Idiomarina loihiensis L2TR: one gene and its partner. The protein of the gene in region 2 interacts with the protein of the main gene of each other region in a pairwise test. Links are inferred from orthologs where the notes say so. Each region holds a gene or a part of one and is shown on either strand. Other genes may lie near its edges.

What was found.
Region 1: the proteins of IL_RS02235 (region 2) and ftsB interact in binary tests that used the Escherichia coli proteins (3 or more experiments, as listed by UniProt). The link is inferred for Idiomarina loihiensis L2TR from one-to-one orthologs.

The regions. Positions count from the first base shown.
Region 1 is NC_006512.1:810,526-813,620, forward strand. The notes cover bases 157-2,925. They hold ftsB (cell division protein FtsB), read right to left. Parts: upstream 1,798-2,925; coding sequence 1,516-1,797; downstream 157-1,515. Other genes in these bases: truD (tRNA pseudouridine(13) synthase TruD), read right to left, coding at 157-242; ispF (2-C-methyl-D-erythritol 2,4-cyclodiphosphate synthase), read right to left, coding at 242-721; ispD (2-C-methyl-D-erythritol 4-phosphate cytidylyltransferase), read right to left, coding at 736-1,497; IL_RS03835 (sulfite exporter TauE/SafE family protein), read left to right, coding at 1,890-2,612; IL_RS03840 (bifunctional diguanylate cyclase/phosphodiesterase), read left to right, coding at 2,653-2,925. Also shown: more of truD, read right to left, coding at 1-156; more of IL_RS03840, read left to right, coding at 2,926-3,095. UniProt on the Escherichia coli protein: Essential cell division protein. May link together the upstream cell division proteins, which are predominantly cytoplasmic, with the downstream cell division proteins, which are predominantly periplasmic.
Region 2 is NC_006512.1:453,856-457,055, reverse strand. Bases 327-3,200 are described here. They hold IL_RS02235 (cell division protein FtsQ/DivIB), read right to left. Parts: upstream 2,200-3,200; coding sequence 1,453-2,199; downstream 327-1,452. Other genes in these bases: murC (UDP-N-acetylmuramate--L-alanine ligase), read right to left, coding at 3,121-3,200; IL_RS02230 (D-alanine--D-alanine ligase), read right to left, coding at 2,202-3,131; ftsA (cell division protein FtsA), read right to left, coding at 327-1,446. Outside these bases: cell division protein FtsZ, read right to left, coding at 1-174; more of ftsA, read right to left, coding at 214-326. UniProt on the Escherichia coli protein: Essential cell division protein. May link together the upstream cell division proteins, which are predominantly cytoplasmic, with the downstream cell division proteins, which are predominantly periplasmic. May control correct divisome assembly.

The DNA of each region.
Region 1 (3,095 bases), 360 kb from region 2 along the record:
GAATAACTGACATTTCTTTCTGATACTCCGGCAAACCGGGCTATTTTTTCTGCACAAAAATTTGTATTAGCCCCGGTTTTTCTAACCCAAAGCCACTGGTGCTCACCTTCACCGTCATCAATAACATCCAACTGCTCAATAACCTGAAAATCTTCCGGCGTCTGTTTAAATTCGGCCTGCGGTCTGTCGCCTTTATGTAAACGCGGTAAATCAGCCAAAGACACTTGTGAGGGTGCCAACATTAAAATGACTCCATCAGAACCACAGCATGACAGGCAATACCCTCTTCACGCCCCACAAAGCCTAATTTTTCTGTCGTTGTCGCTTTAACATTCACATTGTCGATGCAGGTTTTTAAACACTGGGCAATGCTGGACCGCATATCGTCAATATGTGGTGCCATTTTCGGAGCCTGAGCTACAATGGTTACGTCAATGTTACCCGTCTTAAACTCTTTTTCCTGACATAGACTTACGGCATGACTCAGCAATTCGGCACTATCCGCCCCGGCATAGCGTTCATCGGTATCAGGAAAGTGCTGGCCAATATCACCTAACGCTAAAGCGCCTAATACCGCGTCGGTGACAGCATGCAGAACAACATCTCCGTCGGAATGAGCGACAAGTCCCTGATGATGCTCAATTTCAACACCACCTAAAATCAAAGGCTTATCAGAGCCCCAACGATGAACGTCATAACCATGACCAACACGGATTTTCATGAACGATGCCCTCTTTAATTTTTATGATCATTATTGTCCGCTAATAACCAGTCGCGAACACATTCAAAATCTTCCGGGTGAGTCACTTTTAAGTTGCGGATAGAGCCAGGAATAAGCGCCGGCTGGAAACCACACCACTGCATAGCAGAAGCTTCATCAGTTAACTGAGGGTTTAATGCCCCCATATGCTCTATGGCTTGTTGTAAACGCTCTGCATTAAAAACTTGTGGTGTCTGCGCCTGCCACAAGGCCTCCCGATCAACACTGGATTCTATATGGGTAACACCGGTTTCATCATTGACAGAGATAACAGCGCGTTTTAAGGAATCTCTTACCGGAATGGCAAGAATTGCGCCTTGAGGGTCCTTTAATCCGGTATTAATGACCGCTGTTAATGCCTTTTTTGGTAGGCATGGACGTGCTGCGTCATGTACCAGCACATGGGTAGCCCCTTGCGAAACAGCAACTTTAACTCCAGCCAATACGGATTCAGCGCGGCTGTTGCCGCCTGTCACAAAATGAACCTTTGTTGGCAGGCTCTTTTTAAGTTCAATAAGGTATTCAGCATTAGAGTCAGAAACCGCAACGAAAACCTGTTCAACCCGCGCATCCTTTAATACGGCTTCGATGCTGTACTCCAGCAAAGTCCGGTTAGCGACCATCAGAAACTGCTTAGGGATGTTAGCCTGCATCCGGCTTCCGCTGCCAGCCGCAGGGATCACAGCCATTAACGAATCAATCTGGCTTTGTGCGTGGCTTTCAGACTCACTCTTCATCTCGCTCACCCGCTCAGGCTATGGATTACGATCAGGTACAAGACGGAAGAAAACTTCATCCTTTTTTACCATCCCTAGTTCGTTACGGGCACGCTCCTCCAGCGCATCTTCCCCTTCGCGCAAATCTTCAATATCTGCGTAAATGAGTTGATTACGTCTTTCCAGATTTTCATTCGTATTTTTCTGATTGCTGACTTCTTGCTGCAACCGCCAATAATCCGGTAGGCTATTTTTGCCAAACCACAGACGGTATTGTAACGCAAGGAACAAGGCCAACAACACGACCAGAGTCACCCGCATGCTCAGCTCCGTTGTTTTTCCTGTTATCATTATGAAGACTATTGACGTGACTGAAAAGCCGTTTTCAGCATTATAAGACAAAAGAGGTTCATTTGGAGTATTTCGCTGCCGCAATAGTATTTTTCTTCGCAGCTTTGGTTCAGGGGGTAAGCGGTTTTGGCTCCGGTTTGTTAGCCGTCCCAATTCTGGCGCTGTGGTTCCCTATTAGCGTACTTACGCCTGCACTGTCTGTCATTAATATCGTGATTGGCGGCTGGATCTACTGGAAAAACAGAGAGGCGGCTCGCCCATCTCAGTGGAAATGGTTAATTTTTTCAGGCGTCATTGCTTCTCTGGTATCGGGATCTTTGCTGTTAAGCGTAAACGAACAGTTTATTAAACTGATTCTTGGTTTTGTCATACTGGCTGTTGCGCTCGCTTTGGCTAGCGGTAAACAACTCTCTACTGCTGAACATGCGCCCGGACATATTGCGGTAGGTACAGGCTCTGGCTTGCTCAACGGGTTAATGACATTAGGCGGGCCTCCTATTGTTTTATTTCTGGCCAATGCCCGTATCCCAAAACAACAGTTTCGCGCTACACTCAGTCTGTTTTTCTGCTGCATTGCCATGGCAAACGTCGCTAACTTCTCACGCCAGTCTATTTACGCAGAGCCCCATCTCTATCTGGTACTCGCTTTACTACCTTGTGCGCTTATAGGCGCCAGCGTGGGACAAAGACTTCAACAGCATGTATCAGAACAACGTTTTAGACAATTTACTCTGGCACTAATGATACTTTCGGGACTCAGTGTCGTATTGCAAAGTATTAAATAGTTTTAGTACTCCCGCCAACGGCTCTGGTAAAATTAAATTTATGCTTGAAACCCTGTACGCATTTTTCGATTTGGGTCAATTTTCCCAGTCCCCTATAAATGGCTCCCATAACCCGGGGTTAGTCATACTCTCCTATTGCGTCGCGCTGCTAGCTTCTTATACCGCGATACTCACACTGGAACGTGTACAAATATATCAGGCTAAGGTTGCTCGCTACAGTTGGTTAATTGTCAGCGCAGTTATCTCTGGCGTTGGTGTCTGGAGTATGCATTTTATTGGCATGCTGGCTTTTGAGCTTCACCTGCCCATGAGTCATAGCGTGTTGTTAACGCTTATTTCAGTTGTTCCTGCCATTGTCGGCAGCTTTATAGCAATGAAAATTCAAATGTCTTTGTCATCGGTGCGTGCAACACTCATCGCCGGAACTGTTTTGGGCGCCGGTATTGGCCTGATGCACTATACCGGAATGGCTGCAATGGAAAT
Region 2 (3,200 bases):
GGTGACATCTGCCGTATGATTACGCAGAGCCTGCGCATCGGTATTGGCTGCAATAAACTGCACACCTTCAATTGATTCTTTCACCATGTGCTGGACAGCGTTTCCGCCACCACCACCGACGCCAATCACCTTAATGACGGCTTCGCTTTCATAATTGTCCATCAGTTCGAACATAATAATTCTCCCTACCTGCTTTTAACGTGCTACCCCAAGTTAAAACTCACCTTTGAACCAACTCTGCACTTTTTGCCAGAGTCCGATCACGTCAGTTTTAGAGCTTTCTTTTTGTGACACAGCGGCATCTTCCTGCCCATACCGTAACAGTCCCACCGCTGTGGCATAAACCGGATCTTCGACGTAATCTCGTAGGCCTTTCATGCCCAGAGGAACGCCGATACGAACCGGCATTTGAAAAATTTCTTCGGCAAAATCAACACAACCTTCCATTTTGGCGCTACCGCCGGTAATAACTACTCCGGCTGCAATTTGCTCGTCTAAACCACTTTGCTGAATTTCATCCCTGACCAGCTCAAACAATTCCTGATAACGCGGCTCGACGACTTCGGCCAGCGTATGACGCGACATTACCCGCGACGGGCGACCTCCCACCGAAGGCACCTCAATGGTGTCTTCCATGCTGACCATTTGTCGCAGTGCACACGCGTGCTTGGTCTTAATTTCTTCTGCGTGGTTGGTCGGCGTACGGAATATCTTGGCAATGTCACTGGTGACTTGATTGCCTGCCGCCGGAATCACCGCTGTATGGCGCAATACCCCGCCCGCGTATATACAAATATCAATGGTGCCGCCGCCTAAATCGACCAGCGCCACGCCTAAATCTTTTTCGTCATCGGTTAATACCGATATACTTGATGCTAACGCCGAGAAAATCAGTTTATCCACCGACAGTCCGCAACGCTCAACCGCTTTTATAATATTCTTCGCCATATCGTTGGCACAGGTAATAATGTGCACTTTCGACTCCATACGGACACCGGACATGCCTATTGGGCTGCGGATACTTTCCTGTGAGTCAATGACGTACTCCTGCGGCAAGACGTGTAAAATACGACGTTCCTTTGCAATAGGCACTGACTGCGCGGCGTGAATCACGCTGTCGACATCATCCTGAGTCACTTCAGCTTCGTTAATCGGTACCATGCCACTTTCGTTCTGACAGGAAATATGACGTCCGGAAATGTTCAAATACACCGATGCCACGCGGCAATCAGCCATTAATTCGGCTTCATCCACAGCACGCTGTACCGATTGCACAACCAGATTAAGGTCATTCACACCACCTTTGTCCATGCCACGCGACGTAGCCGTGCCAACGCCAACAACACTGATCTCATTATCAGGTAATAACTCACCTATAAGTGCAGTCACTTTGCTGGTGCCTATATCCAGACCTACAACCATATTGTGTTCCGATGTTTTCGACATAACCGTCTAACTCTCACTTTTTGCTTCACGCCAGGCCACTGCAGCCCCGGTGTCATATCGTAAATCCACAGTATCGATTTCGTTGTTTTTACTTTTTTCGTGCTCAACGATGCTGGGAAACACATCGATAAACCGCTTAATTCTCTCTAATGTGGCTTCGCGCCCCAATTTAATCTCAATTCCCTGTGCCAAAACCACGTTGACAGCAAAGCGTTCGGTTAATCTCAACGCTCTTATCTGAAAGCCATTAACCTCCAGCATTTGCTGTACCCGGTTAAATTCCTTCCAGGTCTCTTTCACCGCGTTCTCCGGACCGAACAACTGTGGCAAACTGCTGTCAGCTCTCGTTATATCAGCCCGGAAAACTTCCTGATGCTGATTGATAAGCCGATCACCGTTCCACATGGCCACGGGTTTGTGCTCCGTCACATAAACCGACAACTTATCCGGCCAAACCTTGCGAATAGAAACCTTTTGCACCCACGGCAACTGCTCTACCCGACGCCTTAAATCATCCACATCGGCCGTAAAAAAGCTTCCTAACGGCTCTGCTGTCAATGCCTGCCTAACCTCTTCGCTGGCGGTATAATGCAACTCGCCTTGAACACTTAATTCAGCCAGCGGTACTTGCTGTTCGTCTGTCAGCACTTCGTTTAACTGATAGATACCAACCAGTGCCCCCGCAATAGTCAGGCATAACACCACCACACCTGACCAAAAGTTGACTGAGCGCAGGCGCTGTTCAGCAGCCATCGTTAGCGCTCCAGCGTTTGCGCTAAAATGCGCTCCACTAAGTCATTAAACTGTAAACCAGCAACTTTTGCCGCCATAGGTACCAGGCTTTTTTCTGTCATTCCCGGTACCGTATTGGCCTCTAACAAAAACCACTCACCCGCGTTATTGCGCATCACATCGATGCGTCCCCAGCCACTACCTCCTATGGCCGCGAAAGCGCGTTCAGCCAAGGTTCGCAAACTTGCTTCGTCATCGTCACTTAGCCCTGCAGGGCAGTGATACTGGGTATCATTTGCCTGATACTTAGCTTCAAAATCATAAAACTCATGTGGCGTTTGCAGTCGAATAACCGGTAATGCCTTACCTTCCAGTATGCCAATGGTATATTCCGCACCTTCAACCCACTGTTCGACCAAAAGGTCGTCGTCAAACTCAGCCGCATGCTGCAAGGCTAAAGCCAGGCTTCGCCCGTTATCGGCAATGCTCATACCTATAGAGGAGCCTTCACGTGCTGGTTTTACAATCACCCGGCCACCGAGCTCCTGCAACATAGCTTCCACGTTCACTTGCTCTATTTCAGCTTGCGTTACCACCCGCCAATTGGCGGTTGGCAGACCCACTGAATGCCAAATTTGTTTACAACGCACTTTATCCATACCCAGCGCACAGCCCAGAACATCACTGCCGGTGTATGGCATTTCCAGTATTTGCAACGCCCCCTGCATGCTGCCATCTTCACCGCCGCGGCCATGCAAAGCGATAAATACGCGATCAAACTTTTGCTCCACAAGCTCCTGCAAGCTATGCGCCGCCGGGTCAAATGCGTGTGCATCGATGCCTTTCGCAACCAAGCCTTTTAATACCGCCATTCCGGATTTCAGCGAAACATCGCGCTCAGCCGACGTACCGCCCAGCATGACGGCCACTTTACCAAAGGCATTAGCTTTCATGACTCAACACCTCAGTTGCAATTCGCTTGGCCAATGCGCCGATATTTCCAGCGCCCTGCGTTAACAGCA